DNA from 2 places in the Amycolatopsis sp. NPDC047767 genome. Region 1 is predicted to be linked to the other one. Evidence: riboswitches for the same ligand, from Rfam matches in the RefSeq annotation. Region 1 holds a riboswitch; the other holds the start of a gene.
The links. A riboswitch is a leader RNA that binds a small molecule or an ion and turns the genes downstream of it on or off. The one in region 1 is predicted to bind S-adenosylmethionine.
Positions count from the first base shown of each region.

Region 1 (7,140 bases):
TCGAAGACACCGCATACGGGGACCTCGGGTTCTCCGACGAGCTGTACGTGACCGAGCAGGACGTGCTGGCCGCTCTCGGCCCTGACGCCGACGCGATGATGGCCGAGATCGACGTCGACGTCGACGAGCTGATCCGGCTGATCAACGCCGAGACCACCATGCTCCCGCCGCTCGCCATCCCGGACGAGCTCGCCGAGGACCGCACCGCCACTCCGGAGGCCAAGAAGGTCGCCGTCGAGGAAGGCCTGCGCGAGGCGACCCGCACCTGGAAGCGCCGCTTCCTCAAGGGTGCTGTGCTCTCCGTCCTGATCGCCGTCGGCGGCGGCGGTGCCGCGGCGCTGGCGATGAACAAGAGCGTGACCGTCGACGTCGACGGCCACGAGGTCACCGTCCACAGCTACGGCGACACCGTCGGCGAGGTCCTGGAAGACGCCGGCCTCTCCGTCGGCGCCCACGACTCGCTCTCGCCCTCGCCGCAGGCCGAGGTCGGCGACGGCGGCGTCATCAAGCTCGAGCGCGGTCGCCAGCTGAACCTCGTGGTCGACGGTGTGTCCCGCCCGTCCTGGGTGCGCGCGACCACGCTCGGCGAGGCCATGACCCAGCTCGGCATGGCCGACATGATGGGCAAGGGCGCCTGGACGTCGATGCCCGGCACCGGCGAGCTGCCGCTCGAGGGCTCGACCGTGCAGGTCAAGACCCTCAAGCACATCACGCTTTTCGACGGCACCAACGCGCCGCGCCAGGTCACCACGAACGCGGTGACCACCAAGGAGTTCCTCTCCGACTTCAAGATGAACCTCGGCCCGGACGACGCGGTCGAGGGTGGTCTGAACGTCTCCCTCAAGGACGGCGCCGAAGTCCACGTCAGCCGCATGGGCATCTCGATGGTCAACCAGCAGGAGACCATCGACCCCGACGTGCAGAAGGTCGACGACCCGACGCTCGAGCAGGGCAAGACCACCGTTCAGGACCCGGGCACCCCGGGCCAGAAGATGGTGACCTACAAGGTCACCAAGAAGAACGGCGAAGAGGTCTCCCGCGAGCAGGTCTCGGTGAAGGTCCTCCTCGAGGCCAAGCCGAAGATCCTCAAGGTGGGCACGAAGAAGCCCGCCGACCCGGCGATCGGCGACGGTTCCGCGTGGGACCGGATCGCAGCGTGCGAGGCCGGCGGCAACTGGGCGATCAACACCGGCAACGGCTACTACGGCGGCCTCCAGTTCGACAAGCGCACCTGGGATGCCTACGGCGGCGACCAGTACGCGGCGTACCCGAACCAGGCTTCGCGCGCGCAGCAGATCTCGATTGCCGAGAAGGTCCGCGACGCTCGCGGTGGCTACAGCGCCTGGCCGGTCTGCGGCAAGCGGGCCTGAGTTCCGCAGTTCCCGAGGCTCGGTAGGCTTCCCCGGTGGTTGAACTGCTGGGGCCTGCCGAGATCCGCGGGCTGGCGGACGAGCTCGACGTCCGGCCGACGAAGAAGCTCGGCCAGAACTTCGTGCACGACCCCAACACGGTTCGCCGCATCGTCGAGCTGGCCGGAGTTCGGCCGGGCGATGTCGTTCTCGAGGTCGGCCCCGGGCTGGGGTCGCTGACGCTGGGCCTGCTCGACGCCGGTGCCCGCGTGGTGGCCGTCGAGATCGATCCGAAGCTGGCGGCGCGGCTTCCGCGCACGGCCGCCGAACGCGCCGCTTCCGTCGCGGATCAGCTGACCGTGGTCGGCGCCGACGCGTTGCGGATCAGCGCGGCGGACCTGCCGGCCGAGCCCGTGTCGCTGGTGGCGAACCTGCCGTACAACGTCGCGGTCCCCGTCGTGCTGCACCTGCTGGCCGAGCTGCCGTCGCTGCAGCGCGGGATGGTGATGGTCCAGACCGAGGTCGCCGACCGCATGGCCGCCGGTCCCGGCAGCCGCATCTACGGCGTGCCCAGCGTGAAGCTCGCTTGGTACGGCCCGGCGCGCAAGGTCGGCGCCGTGCCGCGGTCGGTGTTCTGGCCGGTGCCGAACGTCGACTCGTCGCTCGTGTCCTTCGAACGCGGCACTCCGGTGGAGGGCGTCGAGCGGCAACGCCTGTTTGAAGTCGTCGACGCCGCGTTTTCCCAGCGCCGCAAGACACTGCGCGCGGCTCTCGCCGGCTGGGCCGGCTCGGCCGACCGCGCGGGTGAGCTCCTCGTGGCGGCCGGCATCGACCCGAAGACGCGCGGCGAGCAGCTCGACGTGCACGACTTCGTGCGGCTCGCGGCTCAAGCCTGAAACAGTCGGCCGAGGTGGTAGTCCAGCGTCGCCAGGACCTCGCCCGGCGTGAAGCGGCCGTGGAGGACGTCGAGGCCGAGTCCGGTGAAGCCCGCGACCAGGAGGTTCGCTTCCTGCCGCGGCTGGACGCCGGGCGGGAGAACCGTGCGGCGCAGCAGGCTGGTGAGCAGGTCCTCGATCGGCGTCTCGGCCTGCAGGAAGACCTTCGCCAGCGCCGGGTCGCTGTGGGTGCGGCTGAAGTAGGCGCGGTGGACGCGTAGCGACAGCTCACGCTCGGCGTCCAGCGGCAGCAGTTCCGTGAGCAGCGTCCGGACCACGCCGCGCACGCTCTGGTCGACCTGCGCCGCGATGCGGGCCTGCGTGCGCTGCTCGCCGCGTTCGTGCAGATAACGCAGGGAGAGCACGAGCAGATTGTGCTTCGTCTCGAAGTAGTACTGCACCAGCCGCAGCGACACGCCCGCCTCGGCGGCCACCTCGCGCATGCTCACGGAGTCGAGCCCGCGTTCGGCCGCGATCCGCCACACCGCCGTGGCGATCTCGCGCCGGCGCTGCTCGTGGTCGACCCGGTGCGCCACGGTTCTCCTCCGCGTTGGTGATACGACTGTATAGGATACGCGTGTATCACGGATGGGGTGAGCCGGCCGGAATCGGCTCGCGGACGGGAGCGGGTGTCCGGCCGGGAAGACGCGGTGTCTCGCCGTGGCGAACTACCTGGCCGAACCGTCATTTACCCACGCGCGGGCCGTCGCGGAATTGTCGGGCCGGAATCGCACCTCCACCAGGGATCGGCGGCGTCCACAGTGGAATAAGGGCTGGATTCGCCGCGCGGAAGAAATTCGGTGCCGGAGCTTTCGGGGTCCACGATGTGGCTGCGGGTGTCCCGGTATCCGGGCACCACCACTCGTGTGATCTGCACCAACGCGCTTGCGTTCACCCAATGGGATCGGCTTTACTCAGAAACGTCCATCCCGAGCGACTGAGAGACCTGGCTCGCCGAAGTCGCAGCAACCACCCCCCATGGGGCAGGTGCTACAGCCAGGACCGATGGAGGCTGTTTCCGATGCAGAGGGTAGCCCGCCCGCTCCTGTTGACCCGGCGGCGCGTCGTCGATGAAGGTCGCCGCACGGTATGTGCGTGTCGACGCTCCACAGTCATCGCCTGATCTTTCTTCCGCAATTCTGCGCACCGTCCGAAAAGGACGGTAATTCGGTGACGCCCGGCGCGCCCGGAAACGGTGCTGCGCCTCATGCCTGGAGCTCTCTTCGTGATCACTGTCGAAAACGTGTCCAAGTCCTTTCCCCTCAACGGAAATCCGGTCGCCGCGCTGCGTGATGTGAGCGTCGACGTGCAGGCCGGCTCCCTCTTCGGCGTGGTCGGTCCCGCCGGCTCCGGCAAGTCCACGCTCGCCCGCTGCATCGCCCTGCAGGAGCGCCCGGACCGCGGTGTCGTGCGGCTCGACGGCCTCAACACCGGTGCGCTCGACGGCCGCCGGCTGCGTGAGGTCCGCCGCCAGCTGGGTGTCGTCGGCACCAAGCCGGAGCTGCTCGCCGAGCGCACCGTCGCCGGCAACATCGCCACGCCGCTGGAGCAGCTCGGCGTCGACGGCCCGCAGCGCAAGAGCCGCGTCGGCAACCTGCTCGACCTCGTGGGCCTCACCGCCCGGGCCGCGCAGAAGCCGGCCGACCTCACGCCCGGCCAGCTGCGCCGCGTCGCCGTGGCCAAGGCCCTCGCCGCCGGCCCCGCCGTGCTGCTCGCCGACGACCCCACCGCCGGCATCGCCCCCGAGGAGGCCGGCGCCGTGCTCGCCGTGCTCGACCGGGCGCGCGCCGAGCTGGGCACCACCGTGCTCCTGACCACGCCCGACGCCGGTGTCGTCCGCCGCGTCTGCGACGACGTCGCGGTGCTCGAAGACGGCGCGGTCGTCGAACGCGGTCACGTGCTGGACCTCATCGCCTCGCCGGGCAGCTGGACCGCGCAGGCGGTGCTGCCGGCCATCGAGACCGCCCGCGCGCAGGCCGCGAAGTACGACCGGTCCGCCGACGTCGTGCTGATCGGCTTCGCGTCCGTCGGCGCCCTGCTGCCCGAGGCGGCCGGCCGCTTCGACGTGGAGGTCGCCACCATCGGCGGCGGTCTCACGCGCATCGGTGACACCCCGATCGCCCGCTTCCGCATCGGCGTCCGCGGCGAGCGCGCCGACGCGGCGCTGGCGTGGATCGCCGACCGTGGCGCCCATGTGACGCCGGCCGTGCGGGCCGCGCAGAGCGTCGCCGCCTGACCGCTCGTCACACCTCCGGCTCACCGCGCCCCACTGTGGCGTTCGGTGCGTTCAACGCAACGAACGCCGCATTGGGTGCGTTGAGCGCAACCAACGCCACGGTGGGGTGCGGTGGGACTGGGGGACGGGAGAGTCGGGAGCGTGTCCGAGAGGTTGGGACAGCCGTCCTGAAAACGGCTGTTTTCTCCTGGTGGGGAGGCCAGGCGCCCGGCCACGTAGGCTTGACGGGTGCTCGCCGTAGTTCCACCACCAGTCACCGTCCGGGTCCCGGCCAAGGTCAACCTGCACCTGGCCATCGGTGACCTGCGCGAGGACGGCTACCACGACTTGGTCACCGTCTTCCAGGCGTTGTCGCTCACGGACGAGGTGACCGTCGCGGTCACCGACGACCCGGGGCTCGAGGTCTTCGGCGAGGGGGAGGGGTCGGTGCCCACCGACGCCACCAACCTCGCCTGGCGCGCGGCCCAGGAGCTCGCCACCTACGCCGGTCGCGCCGAAGGCGACGACCCGAAGGTGCGGATCGTGCTGCGCAAAGGCATCCCCGTCGCGGGCGGCATGGCGGGCGGGAGCGCCGACGCGGCGGCGACGCTCGTCGGCCTGGCCTCGCTGTGGAAGCTCGACGTGACGCGCGACGAGCTGGCCGCCATCGCGGGCAAGCTCGGCAGCGACGTGCCCTTCGCGCTCTACGGCGGCACCGCGCTCGGCACCGGCCGTGGTGAGCAGCTCGTGCCCGTGCTGTCGCGCCACACGTTCCACTGGGTGCTCGCGTTCGACACCGAAGGCCTGTCGACGCCGAAGGTGTTCGGCGAGCTCGACCGCCTTCGCGCCGACGGCAACCCGCCGCGCATCGGCTCGCACACCCCCGTCGTCGAGGCTCTCGCCTCGGGTGACCCGCGTCAGCTCGCGCTGCTGCTGGGCAACGACCTGCAGGCGGCCGCCGTGTCGCTGCGCCCCGGCCTGCGCCGCACGCTGCGTGCGGGCGTGAACGCGGGCGCGCTGGCCGGCTGCGTGTCCGGCTCGGGGCCCACGTGCGCGTTCCTCTGCGCCGACGCGCAGGCCGCCGTCGAGGTGGCGGCCGAGCTGTCCGGCGCCGGCGTGTGCCGGACGGTGCGCGTCGCCCACGGCCCGGTGCCCGGCGCCCGGCTGGTCGGCGGCGACGACGCACCCCGTGGCGCGCCACCGCGCGTGCACGCCTGAACTTCTAGTCCACTGTGGAAAGGATCGGCTGAATCGGATGGCCAACCTGGTCAACCTGGAGTCGGTGAGCAAGTCGTACGGCGTGAAACCGCTGCTGGACGGCGTTTCGCTCGGCGTCGCCGCAGGACAGCGCATCGGTGTGGTCGGTCTCAACGGAGGCGGCAAGACGACGTTGCTGGAGGTGCTCGCGGGTCTGAGCGAGCCGGATTCCGGCCGCGTGAGCCATGTTCGTGATCTGCGCATGGCCGTCGTCACCCAGCGCACCGAGCTGCCTTCGGGCAGCACGGTCGGTGACGTCGTGCTCGAACGCTATGGCGCGGAACACGAATGGGCCGCCGACGCGCGCGTACGGTCCATTGTGGACGGACTCGGCATCACCGCGATCGGCCTCGACACCCCGACCGCGAACCTGTCCGGTGGCGAACGCCGTCGCGTCGCGCTGGCCGCGGCGCTGACCGGCGAGCTCGACCTCGTGGTGCTCGACGAGCCCACCAACCACCTGGACGTCGAAGGTGTCCGCTGGCTGGCCGACCACCTGCTGGCCCGCCGCATCGCCGTGGTGGTCGTGACCCACGACCGGTGGTTCCTCGACACCGTCGCGAGCCTCACGTGGGAGGTCGCGAACGGTCGGGTCGAGCAGTACGAGGGTGGTTACGCCGACTGGATCTTCGCGCGCGCCGAGCGGGCCCGCCTGGCCGCGACCGCCGAGGAGAAGCGACAGAACCTGGCGCGCAAGGAGCTGGCGTGGCTGCGCCGCGGCCCGCAGGCGCGCTCGTCGAAGCCGCGCTACCGCGTGGAAGCCGCCGAGGCGCTGATCGCCGACGTGCCGCCGCTGCGCGATTCCGTGGAGCTGATGGCGTTCGCGAAGCGCCGGCTCGGCAAGACGGTGCTGGAGCTGGAAGACGTGTCGTTGAGCGTCGGCGACCGGACGCTGCTCGACCACGTGACGTGGCGGATCGGGCCGGGTGACCGCGTGGGTCTCGTCGGCGTGAACGGTTCGGGCAAGACCTCGCTGCTCAAGCTGCTCGGCGGCGACGTCGAACCGGAGACCGGGCGGCGGATCGAGGGCAAGACCGTGGCGCTCGCGCACCTGCGCCAGGAGCTCGACGACCTGCCGGGTGACCTGCGCGTGCTGCAGGCGATCGAGCAGGTGGCCGGACGCGTGGTGTTCGGCAAGCAGGAGATGACGGCCTCGCAGCTGGGCGAGAAGCTCGGCTTCCCGCCCGAACGGCAGTGGACGCCCGTCGGTGACCTGTCGGGTGGCGAGCGGCGCCGGCTGCAGCTGTGCCGGCTGCTGATGGCCGAGCCCAACGTGCTGCTGCTCGACGAGCCCACCAACGACCTGGACATCGACACCCTGCAGCAGCTCGAAGACCTCCTCGACGGCTGGCCCGGCACGATGGTCGTGGTCTCGCACGACCGC
Region 1 is NZ_JBEYSJ010000030.1:1,427-8,566, forward strand. It holds gene AB0878_RS37420 (transglycosylase family protein) at 1-1,370, shown strand, start outside; gene rsmA (16S rRNA (adenine(1518)-N(6)/adenine(1519)-N(6))-dimethyltransferase RsmA) at 1,406-2,245, shown strand; gene AB0878_RS37430 (TetR/AcrR family transcriptional regulator) at 2,236-2,820, opposite strand; SAM riboswitch class I at 3,206-3,296, shown strand; gene AB0878_RS37435 (ATP-binding cassette domain-containing protein) at 3,510-4,520, shown strand; gene AB0878_RS37440 (4-(cytidine 5'-diphospho)-2-C-methyl-D-erythritol kinase) at 4,749-5,717, shown strand; gene AB0878_RS37445 (ABC-F family ATP-binding cassette domain-containing protein) at 5,755-7,140, shown strand, end outside.

Region 2 (7,140 bases), on a different contig from region 1:
GGTCGGCCGGTGGTGTCCACCGGCCGGGTCCTGCTGCTCGCGCCGGTGGCCGGGTGGGGCGCTCTCCTGCCGGGCCAGGAGGTCACGGCGGCGGGTCGCTTGGCGCCGGCGCGCGGGGGTGAGCTGACGGCCGCGGTCGTCTACCTGCAGGGCGCTCCGGTCGGAGTCACGCGGGCGCCGTGGTGGCAGCGGGCGGCCGCGGCGTTGCGGGTGGGGCTGCACGAGCTGTGCGCGGTGCTGCCGGAAGAGCCGGCGGGGCTGCTGCCCGGACTGGTTCTGGGTGACACGAGTGCGTTGCCGGAGCAGGTCGAGCAGGAGTTCACGGAGTCGGGGCTTACGCACCTGATGGCTGTCAGCGGGGGAAATCTCGCGATTCTGTGCGGCTCGGTGTTGCTGTTGTGCCGGTTGCTGCGCATCGGGCCGCGGGTGTCGGCCGTCGCGGCGGGGTTGTGCCTGGGTGGCTTCCTGATTCTCGTCGGTCCGGCGCCGAGCGTGCTGCGGGCGGGAGTGATGGGCGGGGTGGCGCTGCTGGCGCTGGCTTTGGGCCGGCGTGGCTCCGCGTCGCCGGCGCTGGCGTTCTCGGTGTGCGTGCTGGTCGCGTGGGATCCGGTGATGGCGGCGGACTTCGGGTTCGCGCTGTCGGTGTTCGCGACGGCGGGGCTGGTGCTGCTGGCGCCGAGGTGGGCGGATTCGCTGGTGCGCCGGGGGATTCCGCCGGGGTACGCGGAAGGGATCGCGGTGCCGCTGGCGGCGTTCGTGGTCACCGCGCCGGTGATCGCGGGCATGGCGGGCACGGTGAGCCTCGTCTCGGTGGTGACCAACGTGCTGGCGGCGCCCGTCGTCGCGCCGGTCACGGTGCTCGGGGTGCTGGCCACGGTGGTCGGGCCGTGGTGGCCCGGGGCCGGGCACGTGCTGGTGCACCTGGCCGATCCGGAGGCGCGCTGGCTGATCACCGTCGCACGGCACGGCGCCCGGGCGCCGGGTGCGGTGCTCACGTGGCCGGGTGGCTGGTGGGGCGGGGTGTGCGCGGCCGGGGTGGTGGTCGTGGTGGTGGTCGCGTTCCGGTTCCGGCGCGCGCGGCTGGTGGTGGCGATGGGACTGGTGGCGGTGCTGCTGATCGTGGTGCCGCCGCGGGTGCTCTCGCCCGGCTGGCCGCCGAAGGGCTGGGCGATGGTGGAGTGCGACGTCGGCCAGGGCGACGCCGTGGTGCTGGCCACGGCGGAGGCCGGGCGGGCGGTGGTCGTGGACACCGGGCCGGAGCCGGGGCCGGTGGACGAGTGCCTGCGGCGGCTCGGCGTGGATCGGATCCCGCTGCTGGTGCTCAGCCACCTGCACGCCGACCACATCGGCGGGCTGTCGTCGGTGTTCGACGGCCGCGCCGTGGGGGCGATCGCCGTCGGGCCCGGGCGCGCGCCGGCGTGGGCGTGGCAGCAGGTGTCGCAGGAGGCGGCGACGCACCACGTTCCGTTGCTGGAGCTGAGCGACGGGCAGCGGCTCGACTGGCCGGGGCTGTCGCTCGACGTGCTCGGGCCGCGCTACGTCACGGCGCGGGCGGCCGCTCTGCAGGACGGCACGATGATCAACAACAGTTCCGTGGTGCTGCGCGCGACCACGGCGGCCGGGAGGGTGCTGCTGACCGGAGACGTGGAGCTGGCCGCGCAGGCCGACCTGCTGGCCGAGGGAGTGGACCTGCACGCCGACGTGCTGAAAGTTCCGCACCACGGCAGCAGGTACTCGTTGCCCCAGTTCCTCGAGGCGGTGGGCGCGCGGGCGGCGATGATCAGCGTGGGTGCGGGCAACAGCTACGGGCACCCGGCGAAGTCCACAGTGGACGTGCTGGGCACGTTGGGTGTACTGGTGACGCGGACCGATGTGGACGGTGACACGGCCGTGCTGCCCGGTGCCGGCGGGCCGGCGGTGGCGCGCCGGGGTGAGCCGCGCGGGCCGCCCCGCTAGGGGTGCGGCCCGCGGGCCCGGTCAGCTCAGAGGCCGAGGGCCTTGCTCACGGCCTCGGCCGACGGGGGCACGGTCGCCTTCGGGCCGATGCGGCCTTCGAGGGCGTCGAGCGTCTTGAGGCCGTCGCCGGTGATGAGCAGCACGGTGTCGGCCTCGGGGTCGAGCTTGCCGGTCTCGATGAGCTTCTTCGCCGTCGCGACGGTGACGCCGCCGGCAGTCTCGGTGAAGATGCCTTCGGTGCGCGCGAGCAGCCGGATGCCCTCCACGACCTCCTCGTCGCTCACGTCCTCGATCGCACCGCCGGTGCGGTTGACGACGTCGAGCACGTAGGGGCCGTCGGCGGGGTTGCCGATCGCGAGCGAGCGGGCGATGGTGTCGGGCTTCACGGGCTGGACCACGTCGTGTCCGGCGCGGAAGGCGGCCGAGACGGGGGAGCAGCCGGTGGCCTGCGCACCGAACACCTTGTAGGGGCTGGCTTCCACGAGGCCGAGCTGGCCGAGCTCGCGGAAACCCTTGTCCACCTTGGTCAGCTGCGAGCCCGAGGCGATCGGCACCACGATCTGCTCCGGCAGGCGCCAGCCGAGCTGCTCGGCGACCTCGTAGCCGAGCGTCTTCGAGCCTTCGGAGTAGTAGGGGCGCACGTTGACGTTGACGAACGCCCACGTCGGGTGCTCGCCGGCGAGCTCGGTGGCGAGGCGGTTGACGTCGTCGTAGTTGCCGTCGACGGCGATCAGGTCACCGTCGTAGACGGCGGTGGTGAGGATCTTGGCGCGCTCGAGCGACTTCGGGATCAGCACGACCGACCGCCAGCCGGCGCGGGCCGCGGCGGCGGCCGTCGCGTTGGCCAGGTTGCCGGTCGAGGGACACGCGAGGACCTCGAAGCCGAACTCGCGGGCCGCGGCCAGCGCGACGGCGACCACGCGGTCCTTGAAGGAGTGCGTGGGGTTGCCGGTGTCGTCCTTGACCCACAGGGACTTCAGGCCCAGGGCCTTGGCGAGGCGGTCGGCCTTCACCAGACGGGTGGCGCCGGGTTCGGTGTTCGGGATCTCCTCGACGGTCGAGGGGACGGGAAGGAGCTTCTTGTAGCGCCAGATGTTCTTGGGGCCGGCCTCGATGTCTTCGCGGCGCACGCGGCCGAAGTCGTAGGCGACCTCGAGCGGCGAGAAGTCCTCCGCGGACACGAACTCCGGGGCGAGCGGCTGCCGGTGGCCCTCTTCCTTCGACACCAGTTCGACGGCCGGACCGAGGTCCAGGGTCTTCTTGGGGGAGGTCGTGCCGAGGGTAACGGTCATCGCGAGGTTCCTTTCCTCATCTGCCCCGCAAACGCGGGCCGGAATTGGCACCGTGGTCGTCAGCTATCCCGCAAATTCGGGAAGACAGGCTGTACGCCGGTTGCCGGGGCTTCGTCGGGCCGTTCCCTCTGCCCCTCTGGATGAGCGGTGTTCAGTTGTCGGCGCGCCGCGGTGTTTCCGGTGGAGCTGTGTTTCCGGCGGAGCGGGGCGCTGCCTCGGGTACACCGTACGACATGGCGATCACCTCGTGCCACGGTGGCGGCGCACATCACCGGAGCGGGCGCGGGGCCGGGCGGGTGAGAGGATGGCGGGGTGACCACCGCACCCGCGCCGCTCCACCTCGTCCTCGGTGAGGAAGAACTGCTCATCGAGCGGGCTGTCCGCGCGTCGCTGGACGCCGCGCGGGCCATCGACTCCACGGCCGAGATGACGCGCAACCGGGTGTCCGAACTCACACCGCCCGTGCTCGCCGAGCTGGTGAGTCCTTCGCTGTTCAGCGAGGGGCGGGTCATCGTGCTCGACTCCGCGCACGACATCTCGCAGGAGCTGGCGGACGCGGTGATGGCGTACCTCAAGGCGCCCGCCGACGGGATCGTGCTCGTGGTCGTGCACAACGGCGGCGGGCGCAGCAAGGCGGCCAAGGCGCTGCCCGCGGCGCTGAAAAAGGCGGGCGCGGAGATCACCGAGTGCCCGAAGCTGACGAAGCCGGCCGAGCGCGAGTCGTTCGTGCGCAACGAGGTGCGCCGCGTCGGCGGCAAGATCGACGCCGCGGGCGTGATGGCGCTGATGGACACCGTCGGCTCCGACCTGCGTGAGCTGTCCTCCGCGGCGACGCAGCTCGTCGCCGACACCGGTGGCGTGGTCGACGAGCAGGCCGTGCGCCGCTACCACACCGGCCGCGCCGACGTGACCGGCTTCGCCGTCGCGGAGAAGGCCGTGGGCGGCGACCGCGCGGCGGCCCTGGAGTCGCTGCGCTGGGCCATGCAGCTGGGCGTGCCGCACGTCCTGGTCGCCGACGCCCTCGCCGACGCCGTGCGCACGATCGCCCGCGTGTCCGCCGCCGGCCGCGGCAACCCGAACCAGATGGCCGGCGAGCTGGGCATGCCGCCGTGGAAGATCCGCAAGGCGCAGGGCCAGTCCCGCGGCTGGGGCCAGGACGGCCTCGCCACCGCCATGCGCGTGGTCGCCCGCCTGAACGCCGAGGTCAAGGGCGTGGCGGCCGACGCGGACTACGCCCTGGAACGCGCGGTCGTCGAGGTCGTCGCCGCCAAGGGCGAACGCTGACCCTGCTCGCCTCGGCAGGCCCCGAATCGCCGACCGGTGAGGCTGAACCCGCCGCTCGGGAACGGGCAACGCGCCGGACCCGTACGCAGCCGTGAGGGCGCGCCAGTCCAGGCAGCTGTGTGCGTCGAGAACGGTCGAGAACACACGAAAAAGCCCGGCGACCAGGCGGTCACCGGGCTCTTTCAGGTCTGGCAGGGTGTCGCTGCGATCAGCTCAGAGCTGGTTCGCGCGCTTCGCGAGAGCCGACTTCTTGTTGGCGGCCTGGTTGGCGTGGATGACGCCCTTGGTGACGGCCTTGTCGAGCTTGCGGGCCGCGTCGCGCTGGAGTTCGAGGGCCTTGGTCTTGTCGCCGGAGTCGGCGGCCTCACGGAACTTGCGGATCGCGGTCTTCACCGAGGAGCGGATGGCCAGGTTGCGCTGGCGGGCCTTCTCGTTGGTGGTGATGCGCTTGATCTGGGACTTGATGTTGGCCATGAAGGCGTCCTGCTTTCGTCTCGGTGAAGGTCGCTGCCGCGTCGAAGTGGCTCCGGGCGCCTGGCGTCAAGACAGGCGCGGCCGGGTTTCCTCCCTGACGGAATGCCGCACGGCAACGACGGGAAAGCCTAACAGGCCTGCTCGCGGCCCCCTCGGGCGGCCCGCAGTGATCGGTTCGGCTACCGTGGAGACGGTAGTGCCTAGGGTTCCGCCACCGGTCCGCACGACGCGACCCACCACAACCAGGGCCGGCGGGACAGGTCCGAGCGGCACCATCGGCGCGGCCCGACGCCCGCCGTTCATCTGACGGGACAAAAGCCTGGAGGACCCGGCCTTCCGCGTGCGCGGAAGACCCGAAGGGGTCCGGTGAACACCACAGCTCTGTCGTTCGTCCTCATCGCCGCCGTCGTGCACGCGGGGTGGAACCTCGCGGCCAAGCGCGTCACCTTCGGCGGGCCGCGGTTCGTGTGGCTGTACTACACGGTCTCCGCCGTGGTGTTGCTCCCCGTGACAGTCATCGCACTGCTGGTCGAACCCGAGCGTCCACAGTGGACGTGGCTGCTCGCCGCCGTGGTCACGGCCGTGCTGCACGTGTCGTACGGCACGGTGCTGCAGCGCGGGTACGCCGTGGGCGACCTGTCGATCGTCTACCCGCTCGCGCGCGGCACGGGGCCGCTGCTGTCGGTGCTGGCGGCGGTGCTCGTGCTGCACGAGCACCCCGGCGTGCTGGGCCTGATCGGGGCGTTCCTCGTGGTGGCGGGCGTGCTCGTGATCAGTCTCGGCGGCAGCCAGGCCGACGTCAAAGCGCGCCGCGCCGGCGTGTTCTACGGCGTGCTCACCGGGGCGACCATCGCGGCCTACACGCTGTGGGACGCCCACTCCGTGACGACGCTCGCCGTACCGCCGCTCGTGTACTTCGGCGGCGGCGCGCTGGTGCAGAGCGTGCTGCTGGCGCCCGCGGCCCTGCGTGACCGGGCCGAGGTCGGGAAGCTGTGGCGCGAGCACCGCAAGGAGACGCTGATCGTCGGGCTCGCCTCGCCCGCGGCGTACCTGCTGGTGCTGTACGCGCTGCGGATGGCCCCGGTCAGCCTGGTCGCGCCGGCGCGGGAGCTGTCGATCGTGCTGGGCGGGCTCGCGGCGTGGTTCGTTCTCGGTGAGCGGAACGCGGCACGCCGGCTGGTGGGCTCGGTGGTGGTGCTGGCCGGGATCGTCGCGATTGCGGTGGCCTGAGCCACTCGGGTAGGCAGGACGCATGGACGTACTGAGCAGCCGGGTGCTGATCCACCCGCGCGACCTGGAGGCCTCGACCGCGTTCTACCGGGACACGCTCGGGCTGGCGATCCAGCGCGAGTTCCCCGGTGGCACGGTCTTCTTCGCGGGCGGCGGTTCGATCGAGGTCGTCGGCAGCAACGACGCGACGCCTTCGGCGGCCGTCGACCTGTGGCTGCAGGTGCGTGATCTGCCGGCGACGCTCGAGGAGCTGGCCGCGCGCGGCGTCACGCCGGTCCGCGGGGCGCAGCGCGAGCCGTGGGGGCTCGACGAGGCCTGGATCACCGATCCGGACGGCCTGCGCATCGTCCTGGTGCAGGTTCCGCCCGATCACCCGCTGCGCAGTGACCTCCGCTAGGGCTTGCGGGCCCGCAGCTGCGCCGCCAGGGCCGCGAAGCCCGGGGGCTCCCACGTCCACGTCTGCAGGTCGGTGAAGCCCGCTGCGGTGACCTCGGCGGCCAGGTCGTGGCGGGGGACCGGCAGCCACTTCTCGTGCGCGGACAGCAGCAGCCGGCCGCCGGGGCGCAGCACGCGGAACAGCTCGGCGAAGCCGGCCGTGCGGTCGTCCCAGAGCTGGACGTTGTTCACGCTCAGGACCACGTCCACGGACCCGGGAGCGCAGCCGGTGCGCGCCGCCGTTCCGTCACGCAGCGTCACGCGGTCTCCGCAGCGTTCGCGGCACAGGGCGCGCATCTCGGCCGAGGGTTCGACGCCGACGACCTCGGCCGCCAGGCGGCTGGCCGCGTCGAGGCCGACGCCCGGGCCGGGGCCCACGACCAGCACGGTTTCGTCGGGTTCCAGCCGCGCCAGGTCGACGAGCCGGTGCTCGGTGGCGGCGTTGCCGCGGGACATCAGCCGGCCGCCG
Region 2 is NZ_JBEYSJ010000021.1:22,259-29,398, reverse strand. It holds gene AB0878_RS31545 (ComEC/Rec2 family competence protein) at 1-1,956, shown strand, start outside; gene thrC (threonine synthase) at 1,983-3,248, opposite strand; SAM riboswitch class I at 3,262-3,395, opposite strand; gene holA (DNA polymerase III subunit delta) at 3,561-4,532, shown strand; gene rpsT (30S ribosomal protein S20) at 4,746-5,006, opposite strand; gene AB0878_RS31525 (EamA family transporter) at 5,373-6,236, shown strand; gene AB0878_RS31520 (VOC family protein) at 6,259-6,633, shown strand; gene AB0878_RS31515 (class I SAM-dependent methyltransferase) at 6,630-7,140, opposite strand, start outside.
Region 2: another riboswitch for S-adenosylmethionine. It lies ahead of thrC (threonine synthase); the one in region 1 lies ahead of AB0878_RS37435 (ATP-binding cassette domain-containing protein).